DNA from 2 places in the Clostridium perfringens genome. Region 2 is predicted to be linked to the other one. Evidence: riboswitches for the same ligand, from Rfam matches in the RefSeq annotation. Region 2 holds a riboswitch; the other holds the start of a gene.

Region 1 (14,591 bases), 180 kb from region 2:
CTTAATTCCAAAAAAAGTGGTTAATTTCAAGAAAAAAAGATCTAAGTATAACTTAGACCTTTTTTCGCAAACCAATATTATAAATATAACTGTATAAATTTTAATTTAAACTCATAACGTCCCCTTTAAATGACCATACTTAATAAATTCTCTCAAAATTCAATAATAAAAATAATTTCTCAATATAAATACCCTAATATCTATTCATAAGTCGAAAGATATTCTAGCTTCTTCCCCGTCGAAGCTTATAAAATTCATGTAAGAACAATTTCTTATTCTTAAGTTTAAAATAAAATTTACTCATATTTTCAATAGTAATTGTACTAAAAGGCTCCCCCAAACCTTAAAGCTTAAAAACTTAATCTTAAATATGCTTATCATACCCTTATTGGCTTGTCAGAAGTTCATCTATAAATAACAGGCATTAGTACATAGACGTAACTTTCAAAGATTGTATTCCTAATTTAGTTATATGTTTTTAGTATAAATTGAACACTTTATTTTAAATACTTTTTATCCGCTCATTGAAAACATATACAATCTTTAAGTATATTATACATAACTTTTTTAATCATTTCCATACAAATCCACTCATATTCATTCATTTTTTATTTATTTCATGATTTTTTTAACAATTGTTAACTTATTTTGGAAAGGAGCATACCTGATTTTTAAATCTAAGAATGTTTTTCTATTCATAACGCCCTTTTTATTGGAAAATAAGTCAAAACTATACTTACCATGATATTCTCCCATACCACTATTTCCAACTCCACCAAAAGGTAGATATGAGGATGATACATGAACTAAGGTATCATTTATTGTTACTCCTCCTGATGATGTACTATTAAGAACTTTTTCAATTTTATTTTTATCCTCTGAAAAATAATATATGGCTAAAGGCTTATCCTTACTATTTACTAATCTTATTACTTCATCTAAATCTTCAAAAGGTAAAATTGGGAATATAGGCCCAAAAATTTCTCTTTCCATAACAGGATCATTCCAAGTTACATTTTTTAATATAGTTGGTTCTATTTGAAAAGTTTTTCTATTATAATTCCCTCCAAAAACTAATTTTTCTTTATCTATATATGAAAGTACTCTATTAAATTCTCTTTCATTTACCATTTTAGAATAATCTTCAGATTCTAAAGGATTATCTCCAAATTGATTTTTTATTTCTTCCTCTAATTTTTTTATAAATTCTTCTTCAATATCCTTATGAACATATAAATAATCTGGTGCAACACAGGTTTGTCCTGAATTCAATAATTTTCCCCAGACTATTCTTCTAGCTGCTAATTCTAACTTACAATCCTTATCAATAATACAAGGACTTTTTCCTCCAAGTTCTAAAGTTACAGGGGTTAAATATTGAGAAGCTGCCTTCATTACTATTTTTCCTACAGTAGCACTTCCAGTAAAGAAAATATAATCAAATTTTTCTTTTAAAAGTTCTTCTACAACTTCTTTTCCTCTTTCTGGATTAATATGAAGAACATACTTTTCATCAAATACTTTTTCTAATATTTCTTTAAGAATTTTAGATGTCTCTGGTGCTGATTCAGAAGGCTTTATAACCGCTGTGTTCCCAGCTGCTATTGCTCCAATTAAAGGATCCATTGTAAGCATAAAAGGATAATTAAAAGGACCTATTATTAAAACAACTCCATAAGGTTCTAACTGTATAAAACTTTTTGCTGGGAATTGTACTAATGGAGTTTTTACTCTTCTTTTTTTGCTCCATTTTTTTATATTTTTAATGTGCATATTTATTTCATCATATACCATTGCCACTTCTGTAACATAGGATTCAAAGCTAGATTTCATTAAGTCTTTTTTTAAGGCTTCAAAGACTTTCTCTTCCTCACTTTTTAAAACATCTCTTAACTTCTTTAGTTTTTCTATTCTAAAATTTATATCCTTAGTTTCACCTGTACTAAAATATTCTCTCTGTTTATTTATTTTTTCTCTTAAGGTTTCCATAGAATTTCCCCTCCCTCATTATTCCAATTCCTTTTTTAATTTATTATAGACCTATTTTATTTAATAATAAAATATATTCTTTTAAATTTAATCACAAAAAGCGTGTATCAAAATTTAATAATAAATATACTTTGATACACGCTCTTAATATTAATTTCCTAATTTATAAATTAATCCTTCCTTTAATTCTCCATAAGGAATTTTAAATTCTCTAATACCTGAAGAGTATGGAGCTATTTCATACTGCTGAAAATACACTATAATTCCATCTCTATTTAAATAATAGGCTTGATTTTCATTAACTCCCTTAAACAAAGCTCCATTATCAAAATAAAGCTCCTTCTCTTTTTCAATATCCTCTCTTACCTTTTTATCAATTATACTTTTATAGTCAAATCCTTCTTTAAATAAATCTTTTAGTCTAAGCTCTTTTCCTGTTTTAAGATTATAATTATAACTTACTTTAGTCGTTAATCCATGAGCTCCACCAGTATATTGATAATATGAAACAGGTAAACTAATTACTTCATCTGTATTAAATGCTTCAAAAAGACTATATGCCTCCATTTTAGGCATTTCTTTTCCTGCCTTCTCATATTCTTTGCTGTACTCTTCTCCTAATAACTTAATGTCATTTATCCAATTTAAAGTATAATCCTCTATAGTTTTATTTATTTTATCTGTAACCTCTTTTTCTCCACCTTGAATTGATGGATATTTAACTTTAATTTCATACTTGTCAGTATTTTCTTCTATAGATTTTTCTATAACTTCTATTTTATTTATTTCTTCTCCTAAAACTACAGTAGAAAAAATAAGAAGTAATGACATAAGGCATAAAAAAATTTTTTTAAATTTCATAAAATAAACCTCCACTTTATATTTGGCTAATTTTATTTTTCTCTTAAGTGTTATAATTATGTATAATGTATAAATAAAATCTATTAAAAGCTGATTGGAGTGATATAAGTGACCTATCTTATTATATTGATAATTATTGCTATTTTAGTTATTGTCTTTTTTTTAGCAACAGGTCTATATATATTTAAATCTACTGTAACTAGAGAACTTCACGATATAGAGAAAAGTTATACTAGATATGTAGAAAATAATCTTTTTGACGAAGCCTTATATAATTCTGCTTCTAAGGAAGATATTACTTTAAAATCCTTTGATGGTCTTAATCTAACCTCAACACTTATAATGAATGAAAATCCTACAAATAAATTTATAGTATTAGTCCATGGAGTTTCTATTTGTTATGTTGGTTCTTTAAAATACTTTGATATATTTTATAGAAATGGCTTTAATGTTCTTATAGTGAATCAAAGAAGACATGGAAAAAGTGAAGGAAAATATTCCACATATGGTTTTTACGAAAAATATGATGTAAACATGTGGATAGAATACTTAAAATCTAGATTTGGCAATGATATAATTTTAGGTCTTCATGGTGAATCAATGGGAGCTGGAACAGTTATGGAGACTATTCCTCTAAATGATTCCATAAAATTTGTAATTGAAGATTGTGGTTACTCTAACTTTCACGAACTTATAGGATTTCAAATAACACATGCATATAAAAATAGACTTGTTAGAAAAATTCTTCGTCCAAGCCTTATATTTGCAAACTTCTTTATGAAAACTAAAGCTAAATTTTCTATGAAAAAAATAGTTCCTATAGATATAGTAGCTTCAACATCACTACCAATGATGTTTATACATGGAAAAGAGGATTATTTTGTACCATGGTATATGGCAGTAGATTTATACAAAGCTAAAACTAAAGGCTATAAAGAACTTTACCTAGTAGAAGGTGCCAAACATGCTGAAGCCTTAGAAGTTAATAAAATTCTATACGAAAAAAAGATAATGACCTTTATCGAAAAAGCATTATCTTTGTATAAGTAAATTATAAAAACAAATTCTATTTAAATTATTTTGAACTGTATTAATTACTAGATATAGATGAAAGGCCATCTTAATGAGCTATTAGAGTTTCATTGTTTATGTAAGAATAATAGCGTTAAGAGGCTTTTACTGTTTGAGCATAGCGAGTTTAAAAGCCTTAGCTATTATTCTGGAATAAACAATAGAAACTCTTTGCGAAATTAAGTTAGGCCTGAATATATATCTAGTAATTAACATTCAATTAAATTGAGGCCTCTTCAGTCTTTGAAGAGTTTTCTGTTAATCTGTTTATTTCAGCTAACTCTTTCTTAGTTAAGTATCTCCAAGATCCTATCTTTAGGTTTCCTAGGCTAACATTCATTATTCTTATTCTCTCTAATTTTTTGACCTCATATCCAAAATACTCACACATTCTTCTTATCTGTCTATTTAACCCTTGAGTTAGTATTATTCTAAATGAGTTTTTGCTTTCTTTCTTAACTAAGCATTTCTTAGTAACTGTTCCTAGTATAGGCACTCCATTGCTCATTCCTTTTATAAACTCATCAGTTATAGACTTATTTACAGTGACAATATATTCTTTTTCATGATTATTCCCAGCTCTTAATATCTTATTAACTATATCACCATCATTAGTCATAAATATTAATCCTTGAGAATCCTTATCTAGTCTTCCTATTGGGAAAATTCTTTTTTCATGATTTATAAAGTCAACTATATTACCTTTTATCTTGCTCTCAGTAGTACAAGTTATTCCAACAGGCTTATTTAAAGCTATATAAACTAGTTCATTTTCAACCTTTAGAGGTTTTCCATCAATAGATACACTTTGCCCCTTAGAAACCTTCATACCAGTTGTAGCCTTTAGCCCATCTATCTTAACTCTTCCTTGTTCTATAAGCTTATCAGCCTCTCTCCTTGAGCAAAATCCTGTTTCACTTATATATTTATTTAATCTAACTTTATCTCTTATTTCATTTTTATTTGATACTATAATAGTATTTTTTACTGAAGCCTTTTTAGCTACTTTTTGTTTATTATTTTTATTAGTTTTATTTAAATTTTTATCTTCACTCTTAAACTTTTTATTAGATAAACTCTTATCTCTTCTATTGTTATTTTTTGATGCTTTTCTCACTATAAATAATCCTTTCCTTAATTAATTTTTCTTCTCATATCCTGAATTATTTATTTTTATTCTAAAATTATTCTTTGCATTATCATCCTTATTTACACTCTCAACATATTCTGTAACCTTATTTAAATCTACAGTGTCTACCATTTTTCCAGTTATATAAACATCCACAATTCTATTAGGAGGAAGCATATCCTCTTCTTCAAAACCTTTTAAAATTGAGATCATACCATCTTCAAATTTCTTGTTTTCTAATTTTAGTTCTGTTATTAATATAGTTCCCTTTTCTGTTGGAGAATAACTATAAACTATTCTATCAAACCTATTCAATCCAATTTTAACCTTTGATGTTCCTTGAATTAATATGGTAGTTTCCTGTTGTTTATAAAGAAAAGTAACACTTCCTATAAGGACAAATGCAATTAAAGCCACGCTAACTATTAAGGTCTTGTAATGTCTTAAAGTTTTCTTCTCTTTTCCTGATAATTCTTCTCCAACTTTATTTTCACATCTTGTTTTTATTCTTATAAATTGTCCTTCTTTAGTTAATATTATGGTACTCTTTTTACCTTCTAACATAACTAATCCTTTATGAACAACCTCTTCCCCTTTTGTACCCTTTATAACAGCTAAGTTTTCTAAGTCCTTAAAATTTATATTTAAATACATAGCTAAATTTGTATAATCTGCATTATATAATAAAATTAAATACGCTATTAAATAATTTGACCAACTTATAATCTTTTCATTACTAAATCCTGTTTTTTTAGCTATGACCTTTGTTTTTAACTCTCTTCTATTTATTATCTTTCTTAATAACACTTCTTCATCTACTAGAAAATAGGCTATATTAAGAATTAAATTTCTTTCCTCAAGATTAAATTCTTCACTTGAAAGACTTTTTAAATCAACTTTAAATTTTCTAAGCTCTTTTATGAAAGTACTTATTTCTTTTTTCAATATGTTTTTATCTAGATTTTTCTTTATATTTCTAGTAGAAAACATATATTTATCTTTTCTAAAAGTTACTTCACTCACTCAAGCGACACTCCTTTATGTATATTTTATAAAAAATAAGACTAAGGCAAAAACCCAGTCTTATTCCACTAACTTTCCTTTTACTATAACCCTATTTTTAGCGTCAGTTGTACATGTAACTATAGTTATAGTAGCATCTTTTGTTGGATTTAAAGCCTCAGTTTCATTTGGAGTAACCTCATACATATCAGTTATTTCATAAGTATATTCTTTTCCATTGTAAGTAACTTTGACTTTATCCCCTTTTTCAAGCTTATCAATATCCTTAAAAGCTTGTCCAAAATATGATATTCTATGTCCTGCTATGGAGAAATTACCTTTTTCCCCTGGCATTGGTGACCCAGGAAAATGACCTACTACATACTTTATATCTTCATAGCTAACGCCTTCTATTATACCTATTTCTAAGTTTATCTTTGGAATATTTAAAATACCTATTCCTTTTCCCTCTTCAAGTTGTGCTTTTTCTGGCTTTTTGTCTTTTTCAACTTCAACCTTATCAGCTTTATTCTTTTCATCGCTATTTTCTTTAGTATTTTCCTTAGTATTTTCTTCTTCTAACACATCAGCATCTTTCTTTTCACCCTCTGGAACATCAAACTGTAAATTTCTAAAACTATCTAAAACAGCTTGCTGCTGTCTATAAGTATCATATTTCATCCAAATAGTTACTCCAATAAGTGATACTCCTGCCACTATTAAAAGAATACCTAATACATTTCTAATTTTTCCCCACACTTCTCAATTCACCCTTTCTATTTAAATCCCTTTTACATAAAGCTTCTAATAATATTACTACAGACTAAAATTATTTCTAATCAATTATTATAAGCTATTCTCTTTAATTAAATCTCAATTTATTATACCATAGCCCCCATGATATCTATATAAAATTTTATATTATAAATACATCTTTTACATAATTAAAACATATAAAGATTTTAATCTTATAAAGCTATATTTTTGTTACAATTAAGTTTAATTTTCTTTAATAGCTATTGATGCTTTGATAACATAACAGAATTATATATAATTAAACCATAAAAATAAATTTTCATTGAAAAAATAAATCTAAGAGGTGATAAAAATGAGAATAGGAATGGGATATGATGTTCATAAATTAGTTGAAAATAGAGATTTAATATTAGGTGGAGTAAAAATTCCTTATGAAAAAGGACTTTTAGGCCATTCAGATGCTGATGTATTATTACACGCAATAATGGATTCACTATTAGGAGCAGCGGCTTTAGGAGATATAGGAAAGCATTTTCCAGATACAGACCCTAAATACAAAGGTGCTGATAGCATAAAACTTCTAGAATTTGTAGGTGAACTTTTAAATAAAAATAACTATAAAATATCAAATATAGATGCAACTATAATAGCTCAAAGACCAAAAATGGCTCCTCATATACCTACTATGAGAGAAAATATAGCTAAAGCATTAAATATAGACTTAGATCAAATAAATGTTAAAGCAACTACTGAGGAAGGACTTGGTTTTACTGGTTCTGGAGAAGGAATCTCATCTCAAAGTATTTGTCTTTTAGTAAAATAAAAAAATAGGCCCAATTAATAAAACTTACAAACATATCTTGAGAATTATTAAATATCCTCTTCATATTGTTTGTAAGTTTTATTTTCTATAGCCTATCTTTTTTTACTTTATACTAAAATTTATTAAACCCCTTTTATATAAATCCCCTTTTTAACGCTTATTGCTTTTTAATATTTTATTCAACTGCTATAGCATTTAACTCCCCACTTTTTTCAGCACTTTCTTTCTTTTGGAAAAATGCTATGAATGCTATTGCACTTATACCCATTAAATATGGATAGAATAAAAATTTCATTATTTCAAATGAACTTAATCCAGTTAAAGCCGCCGCTGACATTAATTGTGCTCCATATGGAATTATTCCCTGAACTGCACAAGAGAACATATCTAATATTCCTGCAATTCTTTTTGAATCTAAGTTATATTCATCTGAAATATCCTTTGCTAAAGGTCCAACTGTAACTATAGCAATAGTATTATTTGCAGTACATGCATCAACTAAGCTTACTAATAATCCAATACCAAATTCAGCCCCTTTTTTGCCATTGATTCTCTTAGTAACTAAGTTTAATACATAGTCTATACCACCATTTTCTTTTATTATTTCAACAATTCCCCCAATTATTATTGAAATTAATATAAGTTCACTCATTCCCCCTATACCAGTTGATATTGAAGTAAAGAAAGTCTTTAAATCTAAAGATCCTGTAAAGAATCCAATTGCTCCAGCTAATACTATCCCACCTGATAATATAGCAATTACATTAGCCCCCATTAATGCAGCTATTAAAATACCTAAGTAAGGAATAATCTTAATAAAATTATAATCGTATTGGCCTACTGATGTATTAGCCCCACTTCCTAAGAATGTATATATTACAATTACTAAGATAGCAGCTGGTAATATAACCTTAAAGTTTATTTTAAACTTATCCTTCATTTCACATCCTTGAGTTTTTGTTGCTGCTATTGTTGTATCAGAAATCATTGATAGATTGTCCCCAAACATAGCTCCACCTACTACTGCCCCAACTATAAGTGGTAATGCGATATTAGTCTTATCTGAAATTCCCATTGCTATTGGAACTATAGCAGCTATTGTTCCCATTGACGTTCCTAAAGATATAGCTATAAATGATGATATTATAAATATTCCTGCTACTAATATATTTTTAGGTAATATTGTTAGCCCTAAATTTACTGTAGATTCTACAGCCCCCATATTTTTAGCAACCTCTGCAAAGGCACCAGCTAATATAAAGATTAAGCACATTAAAATTATATTGCTATTACCAGCCCCCTTACAAAATATCTCTATGTTCTTTTCAAGTCCTCTTTTTCTATTTGTAAATATTCCAAATAAAACTGCAATTATTCCTGGAACTAAAACAGATACAGAGTAGAAATCTTTCATTACTAATGAAGTTCCCAAATAAATCGATACAAAAATTATTAATGGTAATAATGCTGAAAACTTTCCTTTTTTCATTTTCTCTCCTCCTAATCTATTTAATAAATCTATCCTTTATCCTACAAAATAAAAAAACTCCTATCCTAGGATAGAAGTTATTATTCTTACAGACTCTCTTTCTTATCTCTCAGTTTCTACCGCAGGATTTAGCACCGCTATAAATCTTTGCATGGGAAATTACTACTGATTTTTCTCATTTTAAAATTAGCATTGTTTTAACCGCAAAGAATTACCGGTTGCTGGGTTTCACAGGGCCAGTCCCTCCACCTCTCTTGATAAGATTTATTAAATTTTGTTTTTTTAATAGTATCATTCTAAAATTACTTTGTCAATTTATTTTTTTGACTTTAATAATTTATTTACTTATTAATTTATATAACAAACTTTCAAGTAATATTCCTTCATTTGGAGGATAATCAAACTTTTCGCTATATTCTATAGCTTCTGCAATAAAATTACATGACTTCTCCAATGCTTTTTCAATACTTTCCCCTCTTAATATCCATCCTATTAGCAATGAGGCAAAAGCATCACCTGTTCCACAATAAAAAGCATTTATTCTTTTATGAGAATAGGTGTAAAACATTTTTTCTTCTCTATCATAGAGTACAGTATCAATATATTCATTTCCTCTTGAACTTGTTACACTTGTTATTATACTTATTTTAGGTCCTAAATTCCCTAGACCTACTAAATATTCTTTTATCTCATCTTCATTTAGAGATTCTTTATATTCTTTTCCTAAAAGAAAAGAAGCTTCTGTAATATTTGGAGTGATTATATCTGCACTTTTTATTAAAGTTCTCATTTCTTCAATCATTTTTTCACTCATACCATCATAAAGCTTACCATTATCAGCCATAACAGGATCTATAACTACTAAAGTATTCTCTTCCTTAAAATCTTCTATAAATCTTTCAACAAATTTAACTTGATTAGGATCAGCTAAATATCCACTATATATGCATTGAAAATTTAAGTTAAGTCTTTTCCAATGATCTTTGGTTTCATATATAAAATCACTTAAATCTCTAATTGCTGGTTTTCCAAATCCATCTGTATGTGTTGACAATACTGCTGTTGGAAGTGGACATACTTGATTTCCCATTGAAGATAATATAGGTATTATTGTTGCTAATGCTGCCCTCCCATAGCATGAAATATCATGAATAGCAGCAATCTTATTCATAGGTTTCATTTCTATCTCCCCTTAAAAATCTGCTTTTAAATAAAATTCTTATTAACTAGTATTATATTAATTTAATTTTTTTATATCAAATGTACCCATACTTTTATGTAAAATAAAAAAAGCATCGCTTATAAAACGATGCTTGGTGCACCATCAGGGATTCGAACCCTGGACTCCCTGATTAAGAGTCAGGTGCTCTACCAACTGAGCTAATGGTGCATATTGTATTTTTTAAAATAATTTTACAGTAAAACTTTAAAAAATGGAGCGGGTACCGGGAATCGAACCCGGGTATCCAGCTTGGAAGGCTGGTGTTCTACCATTGAACTACACCCGCTTAGTATGTTTATATATTAACATACTGTTAATATGCTGTCAAGTTTTTAAACCAAGTTAAAAAACTGGCTGGGATAGCAGGATTCGAACCTGCGAATGACGGAGTCAAAGTCCGTTGCCTTACCGCTTGGCGATATCCCAGTATGGTGTACCTTAAGGGATTCGAACCCCTGACCCACGGCTTAGAAGGCCGTTGCTCTATCCAGCTGAGCTAAAGATACAAACTTGAATCAACAAAAATTATTATACATAGTTATTTAAAAAATGTCAACATTTTTTTCAATTTATTTTATATTTTTATTAATACTAAGCGATTTCAATTTTAAAATATCAAGAAAATTTAATTTTATACAATATCTTCTAAGTGTTTAAATAAAACTTTTTTAAATTTTTCCTCATCTTCTTTATTCTTATGAGCATTTTCACAAACTTTAAACCATTCTTCTGTAGTCATTCCTATAGTTTTTTCATATGAATCCTCACTATCTGTTTGAAGATTAGTTTCTACTACAAACTTTCCTAGCTCTTCAGCACTGCCAAAAGCTTTTAAGTATAAAAACTCATCATCATTTCCAAGCCAGTTATTATTAAATCTACTACAGAATATTTTTATTTTCCTCATTCCATTATCAGCACTTAACCCTTTTAATTTTCTTAATGCTACAATGTCATTTTTCATTTTTTCTTTTTCTTCTTCTGTTGATTTTCTATTTATCATAGAAATTATTTTTTCTACATCAATTGAAGGTATATGAGTTATTAATTTCTTTTTCCCTTCAACCCACTTATAGTATGCTTCTGGCATAAATACATACTCTATAAATTCTATTAATCTGTTAAAGTTAGGTACCATAACCCAAACATTTTGAAATCCAACTTTTCTATTGAATATTACATAATGTAGGTATTTCGTATCTTCAGTTATAGGTTCATCCTTAAACATTCTTCCTTTTAGGGTTTCATTTTTTGTTATTAATTCCCTCCAAAATTTCTCGGGATTTTCTTCTATCTTTGATCTTCTATGAAATAAGTTATGCATCTCAAAACCCCCTCATATCCTTTATATTTTAATTATATTGCTAACTTTTTTTAACAGCAAAGTGTAAAAAATACTAAATTCCTTTGTATACCTTAATCTTTATCTGAAAAGCTCCGTTATATTGATTAAACTGTTTTTTTATGCTATTTTATTACTATAAATGGGTATTAAAATGTTAAGGAGGATTATATGTCTTATTATTGTGAAATTTGTGGTGATTATGCAGATGTTCATCACATAGTTCATAGGTCAGAAGGCGGTTTAGATTTTAAACTTAATTACAAGTATTTGTGTAAAAAACATCACAGGTCTAAAATAGGCCCCCATAGAGACAAAGTTATAGATTTAAATTATAAACTTGAAATGCAAAACAACCTAAGAGAACTCTTTATAAAAAGTTTTTACACTGGTAATGACATAAAAATTATGTTAGGTCTTACCCCTGGTTCTTTAAAAAAATTAACTAAGAACCTAAAACTTTATAAAGAAGGATACTCTAGTGATGATTTAATATTTAATCTCATGGGAAGAAAAGTTTATTCAGAAGAATATATAGAAGATTTCATATTGCAAAAAGCAATAAGTTGTATATAGAAAGCTGTATCAAAGCTACTTCAATTTTGATGCAGCTTTATTTTTATTAATTAATATACTAAAATTTTTCTATGGTAAAACCACATATTAAACTATTATGATCATATATTCTTAAATCCTTAAAAATTTTCTTAGCTATTTCTAAATGTCCCCTATGATTTGCTCTTCCTTCTACTAACCATGATTCTATAAGCTCTTTTTGAACTTTGCTTAACCTATCCCAATACTCATAATTATCTATTAAGAATATTTCCTCTTCCTTAGAAACCTCTCTTATAACTTTTACATACCCTTCTATATCTCTTCCATTTTTTATTGGACTTTGTAATATAGGTATTGAGTTTATATTTTTAACCTTGCTTACTATATTAACTAAATTATGTTTAAATTCCTCTGGATTAATTTTTTCATTTCCTCCAATCATAATAAAAACAGCTTTAGGATTATATTTTGATACTAAATCTTCGAAGTTATTCATTAAATATTCTGAATTAACTTTTTCTGTACCAAAATTAATCATAAATTTTTCCCTTTTATTTATGCTTCCATCATTTAATTCCCATCTAATTCTCTCTTCCACATATTCAACATAATTTTTATAACCAAAGGTATCTCCTGTACCATTTGTATATCCATCCCCTAAAAACACCCATATACCCTTTTCATCTTCATTTATTAAATTTGTTATAGCTTCTAAATTATCATTTAAATTTTCTTTAGTATATTTAATTAATTCTTCTTGTGAAGGATTTTTATTACTTATGGTATTAAGAATTTCTTTGTTACACTTATTATCAACTTTTCTTTGAAGATAATTTTCTGCTTTTATTGGATAACTTAAATTACAGGTATAACTTTCTTCTTCAAAAATATCTAACTCCTTAAAAATAAATTTAACTATTTCTAAATGCCCCTTTTCATTAGGATGTATCAAATCACTAAGAAGCTCATTTTTAATATTAGAATTTTCTTTTTCTAAGTCCTCCCAATGACTATAATGATCTATTAACATTACATCATTTCCTCTAGCAACCTCTCTAAGAATATCCATATAAAATTTAAGACTTTTCCTACTTAAATCCATTTTTATTATGTTACTTGTTTGAAGGATTGGTATTGCTCCAATTCCTCTAACTTTATTAATAAGTTCTAATATATTTTTTCTATATTCTTCTAAAGGAACAATTTCATTTGATGAATCATTCATTCCAAGCATTATAAAAACAATATCAGGGTCACATATATCTACACAGATATTAAAATCTCTTATTATATCTCTAGTTGTAGCTCCTGAAACACCTGTATTAAAAATTATAATATTCTCTTTAACAATATTGTTTTTAAACTTTTCTTTTAATCTTTCTCTAAAGTGTTCTGTATAACTTCTATATCCTTTAGTATGAAGTGGCCCATGAGTTATGCTATCTCCAGTAAAAACAATATTTAGCCCCTTATCTCCTTCAATCATTATAATACCCTCTTTCTTATTTCCTTCTAACTTTAGTTTATATACCTTTTTACCTAAAAAATTAATATTTATTAAAAACTAAATTTTTATAAAATACTTAAATCTTTTGTAGGTTACTATTTAATTAATAATATCCCCCTATATGTTTATTAATTAAAGAATATTAATATGTTTAGAATTTAAGAGTTATAAAAGAAATACTTCTTTATTTAATTTTAATAAAAAAAAGACTTCAATAAAATTATGAAGTCTTCCAAAAAAATCTCTAAAAACAAAAAAGCATCGATTATAAATCGATGCTTGGTGCACCATCAGGGATTCGAACCCTGGACTCCCTGATTAAGAGTCAGGTGCTCTACCAACTGAGCTAATGGTGCATATTATATTTTTTAAAATGGAGCGGGTACCGGGAATCGAACCCGGGTATCCAGCTTGGAAGGCTGGTGTTCTACCATTGAACTACACCCGCATAAATGGAGCGGAAGACGGGACTCGAACCCGCAACTTTCACCTTGGCAAGGTGACACTCTACCATTGAGTCACTCCCGCATATTTTTATATTAATTTGGAGCGGGTACCGGGAATCGAACCCGGGTATCCAGCTTGGAAGGCTGGTGTTCTACCATTGAACTACACCCGCATAAGTGGTGCAGGTGAAGGGAGTCGAACCCCCACGCCGTAGGCGCTAGATCCTAAGTCTAGTGCGTCTGCCAATTCCGCCACACCTGCAAAACTATGTTTTTATTATAATATTTTTCAAATTCTATTTCAAGATTTTTTTGCAAATTATTTTCTAAAAACTTTAATTAACTTAATAACTTTTTTGAATTAAAATTTATAATATTGAGAACTTATTTCCACCT
Region 2 (18,038 bases):
AGCTGCTTAATAGTTTTTAATATATTTTCAAAGTGCTTACTTAAAATTCTTAATTCAAATTCATTAATTCTCATAATCTATTTATAAGTTTTTTATATAGTCACCTTTTTATGAATTTAAATAGGCAATTATAAAATTATCTATATCTCCATCCATTACTCCGTTAACATTAGATGTCTCAACATTAGTTCTATGATCCTTAACCATTGAATATGGATGGAAAACATAACTTCTTATCTGACTTCCCCATCCCATATCTTTTAATTCACCTGTTAAATCCTCTATTTTCTCCTTATGAGCTCTCTCTTTAAGTTCTATAAGTTTAGACTTTAACATTCCCATGGCAGTATCTCTATTAGAAAACTGGCTTCTCTCATTTTGGCATTGAACTACTATTCCAGTTGGAATATGAGTAATTCTTACTGCTGACTCAGTTTTATTTACATGCTGACCCCCAGCGCCACCTGCTCTATAAGTGTCTATTCTTAAATCTACTGGATTTATTTCTATATCTTGATCTGATGTTAACTCTGGTAAAACTTCTACTGAAGCAAAGGAAGTTTGTCTTTTACCATTAGCATTAAAAGGTGATATTCTAACTAATCTGTGAATACCCTTTTCAGCCTTTAAATATCCATAAGCAAACTCACCTTTAACTTTTAACGTAACACTTTTAACTCCTGCTTCATCTCCAGGTAAATAATCAATAGTTTCTAAAGAATATCCCTTCTTTTCACACCATCTTGTGTACATTCTAAGAAGCATTTCTGTCCAATCATTAGCATCGCTTCCACCAACACCTGTATGGAGTGTTAATATGGCATCATTTCTATCATATTCACCAGAAAGAATTGTCTCTATTTTTAATGTATCTATCTCTTTACTTAAAGCCTTAACTTCGCTTATTATTTCCTGTGCTGTTTCTTCATCATTTTCTTCCATAAGCTCTTTTAATACTTCTACATCATCTATTCTTTCATTTAAATTTTTAAACTTATCAATTTTATCTTTTACTCTTTTTGCTTCTTGGGTTACTTCTTGGGCCTTTTGGACATCATCCCAAAATCCCGCCTCTTGCATCTTAAGCTCTAATTCTGCACTCTTCTTCTCTAAAGATGCTAAGTCAAAGTGAAGCCCCCATTTCCTTTAAATTATTTTTTAGTTCATGTAACTTTGATAATTGATTTTCAAGTTCCATAATCATAAAAACTTCACCCCTAGCTTTAATTATTTTGATATTATAAAGTATATCATTTTATAGCTATTTAAAACAATAACATCATATTCAGCAAAAAATTTAAATATAATCTTAAAGGTCATAAAAATATTTAAAAAAAAATTGTATATCAGTATAATTACAAGTCATTCCAATATTATATGTACAATTCATAGCATAGCATTTTATCTGTTAATAAAATTATGCAAAAAAGCCTCTGCAAATAATGCAAAGGCTTTTAATTATATTAAACTACTTCTCTTCCACAACATGATTTATATTTTTTTCCACTTCCACATGGACATAAATCATTTCTACCTACTTTAGGCTCTTTTTTAACTGGTTTTTTCTTTACTTCTTGAGAGTCTCCACCATGACTTGCTCCTGTTTCCTTAGCAACTCTTTCTCTTTGTGGTTTTTCAGCTTCAACTTTTACATGGAATAAGTATCTTACTGTGTCTATTTTGATGTTATTTATCATTTCATCAAACATAGCACTACCTTCCATTTGGTAAGCTTGAGTTGGATCTTGTTGTTTGTAAGCTCTTAATCCAATACCTTGTTTTAAGTGATCCATATCATCTATGTGATCCATCCACTTAGTATCAACAACTCTTAAGATTATAACTCTTTCAATTTCTCTCATTTGCTCTGAGCCAACGAACTCTTCTTTTTCCTTGTAGATTTCCCTAGCACATTCAATGAATTTTCTAGTAATTTCTTCATTTGAAGAAGTTTTTAATTCTTCTACAGTGAATTTACCATGTGGTAACATTATATCTTCTAAGTATTTTATTAAATCTCCAAGTTCTTTTTCAAAATCATCTTCATCAATATTTCCTAAGTGAGCTTGAACAGCACTAGTTACAACATCTTCAATCATAGCTTGAACGCTGTCTTCTAAGTTTTCACCCTCTAAAACTTGTGATCTTTGCTTATAGATAACTTCTCTTTGTTTATTCATAACATCATCGTATCCTAATAATGTTTTTCTTATATCAAAGTTGTTACCTTCTACTTTCTTTTGAGCATTTTCTATTGATTTAGTAACCATTTTACTTTCAATAGCCTCTGTTTCTTCTAGTCCTAATCTATCAACAACGGCTTGAAGTTTTTCTGATCCAAATATTCTCATTAAATCATCTTCTAAAGAGATATAGAATCTTGAATGACCTTTATCTCCTTGACGACCAGAACGTCCTCTAAGCTGGTTATCTATTCTTCTTGATTCATGTCTTTCAGTACCTATGATTTTTAAACCACCAACTTCTAAAACACCTTCTCCAAGTTTAATATCAGTACCTCTACCAGCCATGTTAGTTGCAATTGTTATGTTACCTAACTCACCTGCATGAGATACAATTTCAGCTTCTTGCTCATGATATCTAGCATTTAAAACCTTATGTGGAACACCTTTTTTCTTTAATAAAGATGAAAGATATTCTGATTTTTCTATACTAGTTGTACCAACTAAAACTGGTTGACCTGTCTTATGAGTTTCTATTATTTCTTCCACTATGGCATCATATTTTCCTTTAGCAGTTTTAAATACTAAATCTGAGTGGTCTTCCCTTTGAACTGGTCTATGAGTTGGAATAACAACAACGTCTAGTCCATATATTTCTCTAAACTCAGTTTCCTCAGTAAGAGCAGTACCTGTCATACCTGCTAATTTAGTGTACATTCTGAAATAGTTTTGGAATGTTATAGTTGCTAAAGTCTTAGATTCTCTTTGAACTTTAACACCTTCCTTAGCTTCAATAGCTTGGTGAAGACCATCTGAATATCTTCTACCTTCCATAAGTCTTCCTGTAAATTCATCGACTATAGCTATTTCATCATCTTTAACCATGTAATCTTTATCTCTCTTCATTACATAGTTAGCTTTTAATGCTTGAGTAATATGGTGTTGTAATTCCATGTTATTAGCATCTGCGTAGTTTTCTATTCCAAAAGCTTTTTCTGCCTCTGCAACCCCTTTATCAGTAAGCATTGCAGCATGTGCTTTTTCGTCTATTGTATAATCTTCTTCTTCTCTTAATTTCTTAACAAAGAAATCAGCTATCTTATAAAGATCTGTTGATTTACTTCCTGCACCTGAAATTATAAGAGGAGTTCTTGCCTCATCTATAAGAATTGAGTCAACCTCATCCACTATACAGTAATGTAATGGTCTTTGAACTCTTTCTTCTTTGTAAATAACCATGTTATCTCTTAAATAATCGAATCCAAACTCATTATTTGTTCCATAAGTTATATCTGCATTATATGCTTCTCTTCTTTGATCATTAGTTAATCCATGAACTATAACTCCAGTAGTTAATCCTAAGAATTCATATAATTGACCCATCCACTCTTTATCTCTTGTTGCAAGATAATCATTAACTGTAATTACATGAACACCTTTGCCAGCTATAGCATTTAAATAAACAGGTAAAGTAGCAACTAATGTTTTACCTTCACCAGTTTTCATTTCTGCTATTCTTCCTTGGTGTAAAACTGTACCCCCAATTAATTGCTCTCTATAGTGTTTCATTCCTAAAACTCTTGTTGATGCTTCTCTACAAACAGCAAAAGCTTCTGGAAGCATGTCATCTAAGCTTTCTCCTTTAGCATATCTATCCTTAAATTCAAATGTTTTTTGCTTTAATTCTTCATCAGATAGTTTTTCCATTTCAGGCCCAAGCGAATCTATTTTGTCTACAATAGGTGTTATTCTTTTAACTTCTCTATCGCTATAACTTCCAAATATTTTATCAAATAATCCCATTATAATATCCCTCAATTCTACTTTCTTATATGCTTAATATTCTAATAATTATCTCATTATAACACATATATACATTATTCTAAATTTTCAAAAAAAATTATTTAAAATAATTCTCATTAGATTATACCATTTATAGTAACCTATTTTCAATAAATGTAATAATTTAGATAAAACTTTTACATAAAAATAAAAAGATGTAGGTAAAAACCTACATCTTTTTTTATATTTATTCTATTATTCTTCGCCTAATCCTGGTTCAATTAAACCATAATTACCATCTTTTCTTTTATAAACTACATTTAGTTGATTTGTCTCTGGATCTTGGAATACAAAGAAGTCATGTCCTATAAGCTCCATTTGTAAAACGGCTTCTTCAGCTCCCATTGGCTTAACATCAAATCTTTTAGTTTTTACTATTTTTGCTTCTTTTTCTTCTTTCATATCCTCTATTGGATCTATATGAGCAAATCTTAATGAATCATATCTATTTTTCTTTGATAATCTAGTTTTTTGTTTTCTTATTTGTCTTTCGATTTTTTCTTCAACTAAGTCTATTGACTTATACATATCGTCTGTAGATTCTTCACCTCTTAATAATATTCCATTAAAAGGAATCATAACTTCTATGATTTGTTTATTTTTCTCTACGCTTAAAGTGGCCTTTGCTTCAACTCCTGGTTCAAAATACTTGCTTAACTTGGATATTTTCTTTTCTACACAATCCTTTAAAGCATTTGTTAACTCTATATTCTTAGCATGTACTGTTACTTTCATATCGTCAGCCCCTTTCAAAAAAACAAGTAACCTTAAACAATGTAAAGGTTTAAATATTATACTATAATTGTACTCTGTTAAAGGATTTTATACAAGTTTTAATTATTTTAATTAACTTAATTTTTTATAATATAGATCTTAATTGTCTAATTAAATCTTCTCTTTACTTAATTTATTTATAACAGATGTAACTTGACAAAAAATAAAAAAGGACCATGAAAATCATAGTCCCTTTTTATAGCTAGTTGACCTGGTCTTTGACCCCACACTCGCCTACTGGAGCTTTCGCTACCCGGAGTTAACCTCTCACTACTAACCCTCTCAGCCTTTATTGGCTGGTAGGTCTTACTTCTAAGCCGCACCATGCTCATTAAAACTTTGTTTAACTTACGTGGATCGTTTCGCCTGCGACTGGCATCGACTTTCAACCACAAACCTAGCTACATTACTATTATATATTACTTTTAGCAATAGTCAATAAAAAAATTTTAATATCTTTAATTTTTTTTAGTTCTCTTACACAGGCCTTTAATGTGGAACCTGTAGTCATTACATCATCTAAAAGTATAATACTTTTTCCTTCTAAATTCTTATATCTTTTAAGCTTAAAAGCATTTTTCACATTTTTTTCTCTTTCTTCCTTAGATAATGACTTTTGTTCTTTCACCTTATTTCTCTTTTTTAAAGTTTCTATGGATTTAATCCCTAGTCGCTTTCCTAATTCTTTTGATAAATATTCACATTGGTTAAATTCCTTCTTTTTAAGGGAATCCTTTGCTACGGGAACATATGTTATAAAATCAACATCTAAATTTGATTCTTTTATTTTTTCTTCTAGTAACATAACTAATATTTCACCAGCATGAAAATCTCCTTTATATTTAAGTCTTAATATTAAATCCTTAACTATAAAAGAATAATAAGAACAGATTAACATTTCACATTCTTCAATAATAAGAGTTTCATTTGCCTTTTGTATTTCCCCTTTGCATTTATCACAAATTATTTTTTCTCCATCTTTATTGCATACATAACACTTTTCTTCTGTTGGATAAATAGCTTCTAAAAAACATTTAAATAAATAATCTACCTTATCTCTGACTCTCTCCATAAAGTTTTATTAAAGCCTCTTGCTAACCTCCTAGCAGTTTCTATGTTATCTCCCTCTTCATTACTTAATAATATTACTTCTCTTCCAGTGCATTTATCTTTGCATAAAGCTCCACAGGCAAATATTATTTTTTTGTAATCAACAATATCTTTTTCAAAAGAATAAATCACCATATCGCACTCTGGAATAGAATCAAAATATTCATGTAATGAATCTGTTATAAAAATAATCCCTTCTTTTTTAAATCTACTTTCATTTACTATATTTAAAAAGGAATTCTTTTTATCTTCTTTTACTATTTTAACCTTATTTTCTAAATTTAAATCCTCAGTATAATATTCATAAATTTTATTTAAGTTAAATTTATTTGGAACATATACAACCAAGATTCTCTTTTCTCTTATAAACCATTCAATATAATCATATAAGGTATAAGGCATTGAAGTTTCTAAATTAACTCTAGTTGTTATTAGTCTTGGCTCTAAGAAATGTGTTTTTCTTTGATTATTTAATATTTCTATGTGCTTTATATTATTAAATACCTTATCTACTGAACATATTACTATTTTCTTAGATAGGCGTTTTAAGTACATTAAATCCTCATTGCATTCAATACTACTCTTATTTGAATATAAACTTACATCATCATATATTATTAAATCAAAATTCTTTTTTATATTAAAAATATTATTAAAATTTACAAAATCAAAATTCATAGAATTTAATTGCTCATTCTTACAAACTTTTCTACTCTTACCTACATACAAAACTTTTTCATTATTTATTAAACAATCACTAATTAAACTTTCAATAAAGTTCAACTTTTGATAAGGCTCACATATTAAATTTATAAACCTATCATTGCTTTTTACATACCATTTCTTTAATATATGACTATATCTATTCTCAACCCTTAAATTATTGCCATATAAGCTCACTTCTAAATCCCCCTAATTTAATCTTGTTCAAAAACCTCATTAGATATTACTTCTTTTATTCTCCAATTTAAAGAGGAATAACGTTCCATACTCCTTGTATTATCAACCATATATTTTAATGCTTTAGGTATTCCAACTACTACAACCATTTCTTTTGCCCTAGTTATTCCCGTATACAATAAATTTCTATTCATAAGTAATGGTGCACCCATATATGCAGGTATTATTACTACTGGAAATTCACTTCCTTGACTTTTATGTATTGTAATTGCATAAGCTAAATCTAACTCATCTAAATACATAAAATCATAAATAACTCTTCTTTCATCATCAAAGATTATAGATAGTTTTTTCCCTTCTAAATCTATATTTTCTATAAATCCCATATCTCCATTAAATACACCCAAGCCTTCATGCTCACCTTTTCCAGCTATTCTGGTCCATTTTAGAGAGTAGTTATTCTTTATCTGCATAACCTTATCTCCCTCTCTAAATACCATACTTCTAAATTCTTTTTCTTTTTTATATGGAGCCTTTGGGTTTAAGACATTTTGAATTCTTTCATTTAAATTGGTAACTCCTAATACACCCTTTTTCATAGGAACTAAAACCTGTATACTTTTTAATTTATCCCAATTTGAGTTAAACTTAGGCAACCTAGTATTTATTAAATCTATAATAGTATTTAATATTCCCTCTTGAATATCATTTCTTATGAAAAAGAAATCAGTACCTTTTTCATTTAATTTAGGCATCTCACCTTTATTTATTTTATGTGCATTTACTACAATCATACTCTCTTTTCCTTGTCTAAATATTTCCTTTAGACGTACAACCTTTGTAAATCCACTCTCTATAAAATCATTTAATACATTTCCAGCTCCTACTGATGGAAGCTGATCAACATCTCCTACTATTATAAGCCTAGTACCTACCTTAATAGATTTAAGTAAAGCATTCATTAAAGTTATATCAATCATTGATGCCTCATCTATTATAACCACATCAGCCTCTAAGGAATGTTCCTCTGCATTGGTTACAAAAACACTTTCTTCTTTTTCAAAGACTCCCATATCAAGCATTCTATGTATTGTGGTAGCCTCTTTTCCTGTAGACTCACTCATTCTTTTAGCCGCTCTTCCAGTAGGTGCTCCCAAAAGAACCTTTAATCCACAAGTTTCAAAAATTTCAATTATACACTTTATTATAGTGGTCTTTCCTGTTCCTGGTCCCCCTGTTATTATCTCTATTCCATTTTGAAAAGCACTTATTATAGCGTCTTTCTGTGATTCTGCAAAAGTTATATTATTTTTCTTTTCAAATTGAAGTATTAAGTGATCTACATCTACACTTATATCCTGGAAATTGCTTATAGCTAAAGTTAAAATCCTATTAGTTATTCCAAGCTCACAATAATAATTAGGTATTGTGAAAACACCTTCTTTATCATTAACTTTCTCTAACTTTATTTTTCTATCTAAAGCTGCATTTTTAATATTTTCTTCTATTATATCTCCACTTACAGTTAATACATTACTTGCTTCCTTTATAAGTTCATCCTTTGGCATAAAAGTATGCCCATTAGCACAAAATTCATTTATTACATATCTTATACCACTTTGAATTCTAAAAGGTGAATCAATTTCTATTCCTAAACTTCTAGCAATCTTATCAGAAGTCTTAAATCCTATTCCTGAAATTTCATCACAAAGTATATATGGATTATTTTTAACTGTATCAACTGAACTAGCCCCATATTTTTTATAAATCTTCAAACATTGATTTACACTTAATCCATGGGTTTGCAAAAATATAGTTATATTTTTTAATTCTCTTTGCTCTCTATAAGACTCAATTATGGTTTCTAACTTCTTTTTACCTATTCCTTCTATTTCTTTTAATCTCTCAATATTATTATCTAAAATATTAAGAGTATCTTCTCCAAATTTATTTACAATTTTTTTTGCCGTAACAGGTCCTATCCCCTGTATTATCCCAGAAGATAAATATTTTTCTATTCCATCCTTTGAAGTAGGTAATATCTCTTCACATTCTTCTACCTTAAATTGTTTTCCAAACTGGGAATGGTTAACCCAACTTCCTGTAATTTTTAAATTTTGACCTTCTTTTACATGTGGTAAAACTCCCACTGCTGTATGAATAATATTATTTTCTCTAAATTTTATAACTGTATACCCTGTATCTGAGCTTTTAAATACTATACTCTCAACTATTCCATTTAATGCTTCCATATTACCTCCTAAAAGGTTTCTCTTGAATTGTTATTACTATTAATTATATCACAATTATTAAATTTAAATCATAGTGCTTATTTTGTTGACTTACACAAATTAAAATTTTAAGATTATTATGAGGAAGGTGATTCGTATGTTAATAAAAAACTGTAATATAGTATATTTAGATAAGATTGAAAAAGGAAATATACTTATAGAAAACGGAAAGATAAAGGCTATAAATCCTAAAGAAGAATGTGATTGTGAAGTAATTGATGGAGAAGGCTTATTCCTATCTCCAGGATTTATAGATGTTCATATACACGGTGCTGGTGGTCACGATACTATGGATGGTACTTATGAAGCTATAAATGAAATATCAAAGGTTATAGTTAAACATGGTACTACTTCATTTTTACCAACAACAATGACTGTAGCTGCTGAAGACGTATGCAAATCAATGGAAGCTATTCATAAAGCAAAAACTGAAGGAACAGATGGAGCTAATGTTTTAGGTGCTCACTTAGAAGGACCATTTATAAGCCCAAGTGCAATAGGTGCTCAAAATCCTGATTTCTTAATCCCTCCAACAAAAGAAAACTTCTATAAATTAGTTGGAGAACATGAAGATGATGTTGTTTCAATAACTCTTGCTCCTGAAGTAGAAGGCGCTAAAGAACTTACTAAATTCTTAAGTGAAAAAGGTATAGTTGTTTCAATGGGACATACTAAAGCTACTTATAAAGAAGCTATGGAAGGAATAAAGTGTGGATGCTCTCATGCCACTCATTTATTCAATGCAATGACTCCATTTACTCATAGAGAACCTGGAGTTGTAGGTGCTGTTTTTGATAGTGAAATAACTACTGAAACAATCTCAGATGGTATTCACATAGCATATCCAAGTTTAAGAGTTGCCTATAAACAAAAAGGAACAGATAAGGTTTTATTAATAACTGATGCTATGATGGCTTGCTGTATGCCTGATGGAATGTATTCATTAGGAGGACAAGATGTTGAAGTTAAAAATGGAGCTGCAAGATTATTAAGTGGTTCTTTAGCAGGATCAATTTTAACTTTAGATGTGGCAGTTAAAAATATATTTAAAAACACTAATTATCCACTTAATGAAGTTATAAAAATGGCTACTTATAATGGAGCTAAACACTGTAAAGTTGATGATAAAAAAGGATTAATTAAAGAAGGCTATGATGCTGACTTAATTCTTTTTGATGATAATATAGATATAAAATATGTAATAGTTAATGGAAAATTAGTTCATAAAGCTTAATATAAAAAAAGTACTTTGATTTTTCAAAGTGCTTTTTTATTTTATCTTAATTTTAAAATTACTAGTTCATCTTAAAATAATAAATTTATAGAAAAATAAAAAGCTTAGGATATAAAATCCTAAGCTTTTCTATATATTAAAGATATTTCTTTATTTCTTCAACTTTGTTTAAGTTTTCCCATGGAAGATCTAAATCTGTTCTTCCAAAGTGTCCATAAGCAGCAGTTTGTCTATATATAGGTCTTCTTAAATCTAAATCTCTTATTATAGCTCCTGGTCTTAAATCAAACACTTTATTTATTATATTAACTATTTCTTCGTCTGATATTTTTCCAGTTCCAAAAGTATCTACTATAATTGATACTGGTTTAGCAACTCCTATAGCATAAGCAACTTGAACTTCTAATTTATCTGCGATTCCTGCAGCAACTAAGTTTTTAGCTACCCATCTAGCAGCGTATGCAGCTGATCTATCAACTTTAGTTGGGTCTTTTCCTGAGAAAGCACCACCGCCGTGTCTTCCATATCCACCGTAAGTATCAACTATGATCTTTCTTCCTGTTAATCCAGCATCTCCTTGAGGTCCACCGATAACGAATCTTCCTGTTGGATTTATATAATACTTAGTATTTTCATCTAATAACTCTGCTGGTATAACAGCTTTTATAACATGTTCCATTAAATCAGCTTGTATTTGTTCTTGAGATACTTCTGGACCATGTTGTGTTGAAATTACTATTGCATCTATTCTAACTGGTTTGTCATTTTCATATTCAACAGTAACTTGTGTTTTTCCGTCTGGTCTTAAGTAAGGTAAAGTTCCGTTCTTTCTTACTTCTGTTAATCTTCTTGATAATCTATGAGCCATAGCTATTGGTGCTGGCATAAATTCTTCAGTTTCATTAGTAGCAAAACCAAACATCATTCCTTGGTCTCCTGCTCCAACTGCATCTATGTCAATTTTTTCTCCAGCTCTTGATTCTAAAGCTTCATCAACACCCATAGCGATATCTGATGATTGCTCATCTATTGTAGTCATAACTGAACAAGTTTCACAGTCGAAACCGTATTTAGCTCTATCATATCCTATGTTCTTTATAGTTTCTCTAGCTATTTTAGGGATATCAACATAACAATTAGTTGTTATTTCTCCCATTACCATTACTAATCCTGTAGTAACAGCTGTTTCACAAGCAACTCTTGCGTTTGGATCTTTTGCAAATATAGCATCTAAAACTGCATCTGAAATTTGGTCGCATATTTTATCTGGATGCCCTTCAGTAACTGATTCTGATGTAAATAATCTTCTCATGGCTAAGGCTATCTTACTATCATAATAAGATAGCTAATTCACCCCTTTCATTTTTATTTATTCCAACCCTGTTTATTTAAACAAATAACTTAATTTATCTTCCCACGATTCAAAATAATATCTTTAAAGCTTAATTAACAAACTTTATTTTAATGCGCGCCTTTAAAATATTTTTGTTAATAAAAAAATCTCTTCTCAAACCTTTAAAGATTTAAGAAGAGATTTTAGTTATACACTAAATTTATCTTCTCTCATCTTGTAAAGAATTTCTTTACCGGAATTGGCACCGTAGTGATTTCTCACTGGTTGCCGGGTTTCATAGGGCCTTTTTCCCTCCACCTCTCTGGATAAGAGTATATAAATACTAATTATTCTATTTTATTAAGATATTATTTTAATAAAGAGACACTTAATTAATAGTGTCTCTTTCTGGTGGTGGAAGAAGGATTCGAACCTTCGAAGTCGTCCGACAACAGATTTACAGTCTGCCCCCTTTGGCCACTCGGGAATTCCACCACATATGGAGCTGATGATCGGACTTGAACCGATAACCTGCTGATTACAAGTCAGCTGCTCTGCCAATTGAGCCACACCAGCATATCAATATTTTGTTTTTTATAAATGGTGGTGGAAGAAGGATTCGAACCTTCGAAGTCGTCCGACAACAGATTTACAGTCTGCCCCCTTTGGCCACTCGGGAATTCCACCACTTGTGGAGCTGATGATCGGACTTGAACCGATAACCTGCTGATTACAAGTCAGCTGCTCTGCCAATTGAGCCACACCAGCGCATTTATTATGTTTTAATGGTGGTCGCAACAGGGATCGAACCTGTGACCCCCTGCTTGTAAGGCAGGTGCTCTCCCAGCTGAGCTATGCGACCTTATTGGTGGTGGAAGAAGGATTCGAACCTTCGAAGTCGTCCGACAACAGATTTACAGTCTGCCCCCTTTGGCCACTCGGGAATTCCACCACTTATGGAGCTGATGATCGGACTTGAACCGATAACCTGCTGATTACAAGTCAGCTGCTCTGCCAATTGAGCCACACCAGCACATTTATTATTTTTCTCTGTCGTTTTGGCTCATCGCCAATCGACAAGACTTAGTATATATTGTTATGCTTTTTATTTCAAACTCAATTTTAGGCTATTTTCAAACATTATGTTAATCTATTTTTAAATTTCTCTCAATTTCTTTATTTTACTTCTTTTTTTCATTTATATTTTCTCTTCAATCAACTCAATATTTATGTATGGACTTAATATATCTTTCATTTCTTTATATTCTTTCTCTTCTAATTTATCCTTAAGTATTTTAAATATATCAATAGCAGCATCTAACTCATCATTTCTCTTAATATGCTCTAATAAAACTCCGTAATCAGTTAAAGATAAATTCTTAGCAATAGACATTAATTTAAACTTATCTGCTTTATTTATCTTTTTAGGAATTGAATATTTATCTACTTTAAATACTTCTTTGCTTTCTTTTGATGATTTCTCCTCAGCTACCTTTTCTTTAGACTTTTCATTTTTTTTGATATTTATAGCATTTTCTTTAGACTTACCTTCTATTTCTATTTCTATTTCTTTTTCTTCTTTTAATTGAGATTTATCTAAATCATTACTTTGCTTATTGTTATTCTCACTTATATTTTCTTTCTCTCTATCTTCTTTTAACTCTTTTTTATTGTTTTCTATAGCCTTTTGTCCATTTTCCTCTTCATTAATATTTAAAATTTCATTCTTTTGATTTTTTACACTCTCTGCTTTTAATTTAGCTTCTTCATAATTTAAGTTAACAAAATACGTCATTGCTCCCATTATTAATGTAGTAAAAAATAGTACTAAAAAACTTAAAAGCCCTTTATTCATAAGTATATTCACCTCCATTTTAATAATTACCACCTAAAATCTTTTTTATACTTCCATTTAATATTTCTAACACTTCCTTCATATAATTAATGAGGAGGTGAAGCCTTGAATAAAATAAAAACTTACTACAAAAATTATTTGGCATATTACGAGATTTCAAATTTTTTAAAAAATCATATAGATGAAAAAACCATTATAGTATGTATAGGAACTGATAAATGTATAGGTGATTGCTTAGGTCCATTAGTTGGTACCCTACTAAGAGAAAAATTCTTTCCTTTAAAAGTATTTGGTACACTTGATTCTCCTATACATGCTCTTAATCTTGATAAAAAAATAACTGAAATATTAAAAACTTATCCTGGTTATAAAATACTAGCCATAGATGCTTGCCTAGGAGATTCTAACTCTATTGGTGAAATTCATGCTAGAAATGAACCTATTCACCCTGGAAAGGGCGTTGGTAAATCCTTAAGAAGTGTTGGAGATATGTCTATAATAGCTATAGTTGATTCCTCCGAAAATATAGACCTATTTACAAGTAGACCAATTAGGTTAAGCTTTATATTAGATATGTCTAAAGTTATTGTAGATTCTTTAATTCACTCCTATTATTTAAAAAACAAAAAAAATTAACTATATATCTCTTAATATTAAGAGATATATAGTTAATTTTACTCATCAATTAATTTCACTTCTAAATCATCCATGCCTAAATTTAATTTTTCAAATGTTTTCAATACTTTACCTGTTCCTTCAGCTACGCATTTTACAGCATCATCAGCAACTCTAACCTTAACGCCTGTCCTTTGTTCAATAAACTTATCTAAGCCATTTAATAAAGCGCCTCCACCAGTCATAAGAATTCCTTCTTCTATTATATCAGCTGCTAACTCAGGTGGTGTTTTTTCAAGAACAGAATGTACAGCTTCACCAATTATGCTAACATCATCTTTTAAAGCAATTCTAAGTTCTTCACTATCTACTGTTATTATTCCTGGTAAACCTGTAACTAGATTTCTTCCCTTTACTTCCATACTTTCTTTTCTATTGCCTTCAACAGCTGTGGCAACATTTATTTTTAATTCCTCTGCTGTTCTCTCACCAATCATAAGTTTATATTTACTTCTAACAAATTTAATTATAGCTTCATCAAATCTATCTCCAGCTACTTTTACAGACTCCCTTATAACAATTCCGCCTAAGGATATTATAGCTATATCTGCAGTTCCTCCACCTATATCTACAACCATATGTCCACTAGCCTTTGATATATCTAATCCTGCTCCTATTGCAGCAGCTAAGGGTTCTTCTATAAGATATACGTTTTTAGCTCCTGAATTCTTTGCAGCATCTATAACTGCTCTTTTCTCAATCCCAGTCGCTTGGCAAGGTATACATATCATTACTTTAGGGGCAGATATTCTTCTATTTCCAACACCCTTCTTGATAAAATACTTTAACATAGCTTCTGTCATCTCGTAATCTGATATAACACCATTTCTCATAGGTCTTAATGCTACTATATTACCTGGTGTTCTTCCTATCATCTGTCTTGCAGCTTCTCCTACTGCTAGAACTTTGTTCTTATTTTTGTCTATGGCTACTACTGAGGGCTCTTTTAAGACTATACCTTTATCTTTCATATAGACAAGAACAGTTGCTGTTCCAAGGTCTATACCCATATCTGTACCTTTTCTCCAAAACCACATGTTTACAACTCCCTAATATATAATAATAATTATTAATTTCTATAAAAATATACATAAATACTAACTTTTATTATATAAGGAATATTTTCATCATTCAACAACTTTATATTTTAACTTAGTTGCCTTTCCACCTCTAATATGTCTTTCAGCTTTATTTAAATCTAATATACTTTTTGCTTCTTCAGCTATATCAGGATTTATCTTAGGCAATCTTTCAGTCATATCTTTATGTATAGTACTCTTGCTTACACCAAAAACTTTAGCTGTTTTTCTTATAGTAGCCCTTGAATAAATAATGTACTGAGCCACTTCTAAAACTCTCTCCTCAATATAATCTTTCAAGAACCTTACCTCCTTAAAAATATTCTTAAATTTTTAATCAGCTGCTTTTTTTATAAGCAGCTGATTATGTATTAAATTATTCTTTTACAGGAATATCTTTTAAGTATTTTTGTGGATCTACTGGCTCCTTAGAATTTTCCATATGGAACATTAAATAATTTTCAGAAACTCTATCACTTGGACTATTTTGAATAGTTTTTCCAATCTTACCTATAGAATCTCCTTTTTTAACATTATCCCCTTCTTTAACTTTAATCTCTGGATCTAAGTTTCCATAAAAACCAACAATACCGTTTTGATGCTCTATTTTAACAAAGCAACCTTCTTTTGAGTTTCCTTTTCCAGCCTCTACAACTTTACCATCACCAATTGCTAAAACTTCAGTTCCCTCAGCAGCTTCTATATCTATTCCTTTATAAACAGATGCACTTTGACCTGATTCATTTAATCTAGGTTCTAAGTTATATAATCTTGTTATAACTCCACCCTTAATTGGTGATGTAAAGCTTTGACTTTGGCTTGAAGTTGCAACTGACTTATCAGCATTATTTGCTTCAGGTTTTACTTCTTCACCATTAGCTTCATTAGATGCAATCTCTTCTGAATCATTTGCTATATCTGTTTTTCCTTCAACTAGTTCAGCATCATCAAAAGTATTACCAGTTGTAGTGCTATTATCCTCTGTATTTTCTATAGTGTTTTCTGCTATATTTTCTTCTACTGTGTTATTTGTGCTTTTATTTGCTACCACTACTCCAACTGTTGCTACTAAACATAGGCAAACAAATAAAACTACATAAAATCCATCCTTTTTAATAAATCTCTTAAATTGGTCTTTTTTATTCATTTTCAACACCTCCGTTTCTAATTCTGTCCATTTATCCTAAATTAATACACCTATATAAATCTTTTTTATAAAAAAAGAACAAGCAAAATTTATTTGCTTGTTCTTCTTATTACTCTATTAAAATTTTATTACTTTCTTCAATTTTACTTCCTTTAAAATAATGTTCTAATATTTCATCATATTTACTGCCTTCCTTTGCCATTACATTAGCTCCCCATTGACTCATGCCAACACCATGTCCATATCCTAAACATTTTATTTTTATGTTGTCATCTAAAACTTCCAATGTAAAATTGGCAGAATTTAGTCCAAATATTTTTCTAAATTCCTTCCCCTTAATGGTAGCTTCCCCTATTTTTATGTCATTTACAGTTCCTCCTGTGTTCCTATTTAATATTTTAACTTCTTCAGTTATATTATTTCCTAAATCACTATTAGGAATAGATTTTTTAATTTTACTCTTAAAATCACTTATAGAAATACTGATTTCACTCTCATATTTAGGTGATATTTCTTCCCCTGGACTTTCAACTGACTTTAAGTAAGGTACATCTTCTGAAAATACAGCAACTGCATCCTCTGTATTTCCTGAACTTGTAGAAAAATATTGAGGATATTTTACTAACTGATCATTATATGATAGAACTTTCCCCTCTGTTTCTTTAACAACTTTTTTTAATTTTTTTAAATATTCATCCCCATCTTTACCCCAAGCTTTTTTCTTTTCATTAATATTTAAATATGCTTGACAATGAGTAGTATCACATATATTTCCTTCCTTTATATTGTTACATCCAGTAATTAATTTATTTATAACAAATGTCCTTGCTAAAATAGACTGAGCTTTCAATGCCTCTTCATGAAAAGTAGCTGGCATTTCACTTGAAACTACAGATAAGACATATTCCTCTAATGGTACTTTTTCCACTTTATTTTCTTTAGATATGTAAACTTCAACTTCCTTTAAGTTAACTACATCAACTAACTTTTTATTTTTAACTTTCTCTACTTTATTATTACTTTCAGCCATACTTGAACTAGATAAAAAACCAAAAAGTATTGGTATAAAAACTATACTCACTATAATTGTTACAATAAAAATTACTGATTCTAAAATTTTTCTATTTATCATAAATCCTCCTAAAACTTATTAATACAGTTTATGTATATGCTAAGTTTTCTAAAACTCGAACTTATAATAAAATTATTTAAAGTAAAAAAAGTCAACAGCACTGCTGTTGACTTATATTCTACTTATGTCAGCACCTAAGGCCCTGAACTTATTTTCTATTTCAACATAACCTCTATCTATATGATATATATCAGTAACTATTGTCTCTCCCTTTGTTACAAGTCCAGCTAAAATCAAAGCAGCTCCTGCCCTTAAATCAGTTGCCTTAACTTCACATCCAGTGAGGTTATCTACTCCTTCAATTAAAGCCGTTCTTCCTTCTACTTGTATGTTTGCACCCATACGTCTTAATTCATCTACATTCATAAATCTATTCTCAAAAACACTTTCAGTTATGATACTGCTTCCTTTTGCTATGCTCAATAAACTCATCATTTGTGATTGCATATCAGTAGGATATCCTGGATAAGGCATTGTTTTTAT

Evidence for each region. Region 2 has a riboswitch for S-adenosylmethionine ahead of metK (methionine adenosyltransferase). Riboswitches for the same ligand answer to the same signal wherever they lie in the genome.
Region 1: linked by a shared signal. The riboswitch ahead of I6G60_RS03540 (Na+/H+ antiporter NhaC family protein) and the one ahead of metK (methionine adenosyltransferase) in region 2 are both predicted to bind S-adenosylmethionine.

Annotation. Positions count from the first base shown of each region.
Region 1 is NZ_CP065681.1:685,378-699,968, reverse strand. It holds gene I6G60_RS03575 (aldehyde dehydrogenase) at 613-1,989, opposite strand; gene I6G60_RS03570 (DUF3298 and DUF4163 domain-containing protein) at 2,140-2,850, opposite strand; gene I6G60_RS03565 (alpha/beta hydrolase) at 2,959-3,900, shown strand; gene rluF (23S rRNA pseudouridine(2604) synthase RluF) at 4,142-5,038, opposite strand; gene I6G60_RS03555 (anti-sigma factor domain-containing protein) at 5,060-6,073, opposite strand; gene I6G60_RS03550 (class D sortase) at 6,134-6,811, opposite strand; gene ispF (2-C-methyl-D-erythritol 2,4-cyclodiphosphate synthase) at 7,161-7,631, shown strand; gene I6G60_RS03540 (Na+/H+ antiporter NhaC family protein) at 7,807-9,120, opposite strand; SAM riboswitch class I at 9,220-9,384, opposite strand; gene I6G60_RS03535 (pyridoxamine kinase) at 9,458-10,300, opposite strand; tRNA gene I6G60_RS03530 (tRNA-Lys) at 10,435-10,510, opposite strand; tRNA gene I6G60_RS03525 (tRNA-Gly) at 10,555-10,628, opposite strand; tRNA gene I6G60_RS03520 (tRNA-Gln) at 10,694-10,768, opposite strand; tRNA gene I6G60_RS03515 (tRNA-Arg) at 10,772-10,848, opposite strand; gene I6G60_RS03510 (hypothetical protein) at 10,974-11,666, opposite strand; gene I6G60_RS03505 (HNH endonuclease signature motif containing protein) at 11,856-12,260, shown strand; gene I6G60_RS03500 (SGNH/GDSL hydrolase family protein) at 12,319-13,728, opposite strand; tRNA gene I6G60_RS03495 (tRNA-Lys) at 14,030-14,105, opposite strand; tRNA gene I6G60_RS03490 (tRNA-Gly) at 14,124-14,197, opposite strand; tRNA gene I6G60_RS03485 (tRNA-Gly) at 14,203-14,277, opposite strand; tRNA gene I6G60_RS03480 (tRNA-Gly) at 14,295-14,368, opposite strand; tRNA gene I6G60_RS03475 (tRNA-Leu) at 14,374-14,457, opposite strand.
Region 2 is NZ_CP065681.1:860,558-878,595, reverse strand. It holds one part of gene prfB (peptide chain release factor 2) at 109-1,125, opposite strand; one part of gene prfB (peptide chain release factor 2) at 1,127-1,204, opposite strand; gene I6G60_RS15460 (hypothetical protein) at 1,310-1,390, opposite strand; gene secA (preprotein translocase subunit SecA) at 1,464-3,986, opposite strand; gene hpf (ribosome hibernation-promoting factor, HPF/YfiA family) at 4,221-4,760, opposite strand; gene I6G60_RS04470 (ComF family protein) at 5,212-5,871, opposite strand; gene I6G60_RS04465 (hypothetical protein) at 5,847-6,809, opposite strand; gene recD2 (SF1B family DNA helicase RecD2) at 6,827-9,061, opposite strand; gene nagA (N-acetylglucosamine-6-phosphate deacetylase) at 9,198-10,334, shown strand; gene metK (methionine adenosyltransferase) at 10,471-11,646, opposite strand; SAM riboswitch class I at 11,895-12,000, opposite strand; tRNA gene I6G60_RS04445 (tRNA-Tyr) at 12,077-12,162, opposite strand; tRNA gene I6G60_RS04440 (tRNA-Thr) at 12,168-12,243, opposite strand; tRNA gene I6G60_RS04435 (tRNA-Tyr) at 12,269-12,354, opposite strand; tRNA gene I6G60_RS04430 (tRNA-Thr) at 12,360-12,435, opposite strand; tRNA gene I6G60_RS04425 (tRNA-Val) at 12,454-12,529, opposite strand; tRNA gene I6G60_RS04420 (tRNA-Tyr) at 12,534-12,619, opposite strand; tRNA gene I6G60_RS04415 (tRNA-Thr) at 12,625-12,700, opposite strand; gene I6G60_RS04410 (hypothetical protein) at 12,866-13,540, opposite strand; gene yyaC (spore protease YyaC) at 13,628-14,158, shown strand; gene mreB (rod shape-determining protein) at 14,197-15,234, opposite strand; gene spoIIID (sporulation transcriptional regulator SpoIIID) at 15,325-15,576, opposite strand; gene I6G60_RS04390 (M23 family metallopeptidase) at 15,653-16,423, opposite strand; gene spoIID (stage II sporulation protein D) at 16,533-17,555, opposite strand; gene murA (UDP-N-acetylglucosamine 1-carboxyvinyltransferase) at 17,667-18,038, opposite strand, start outside.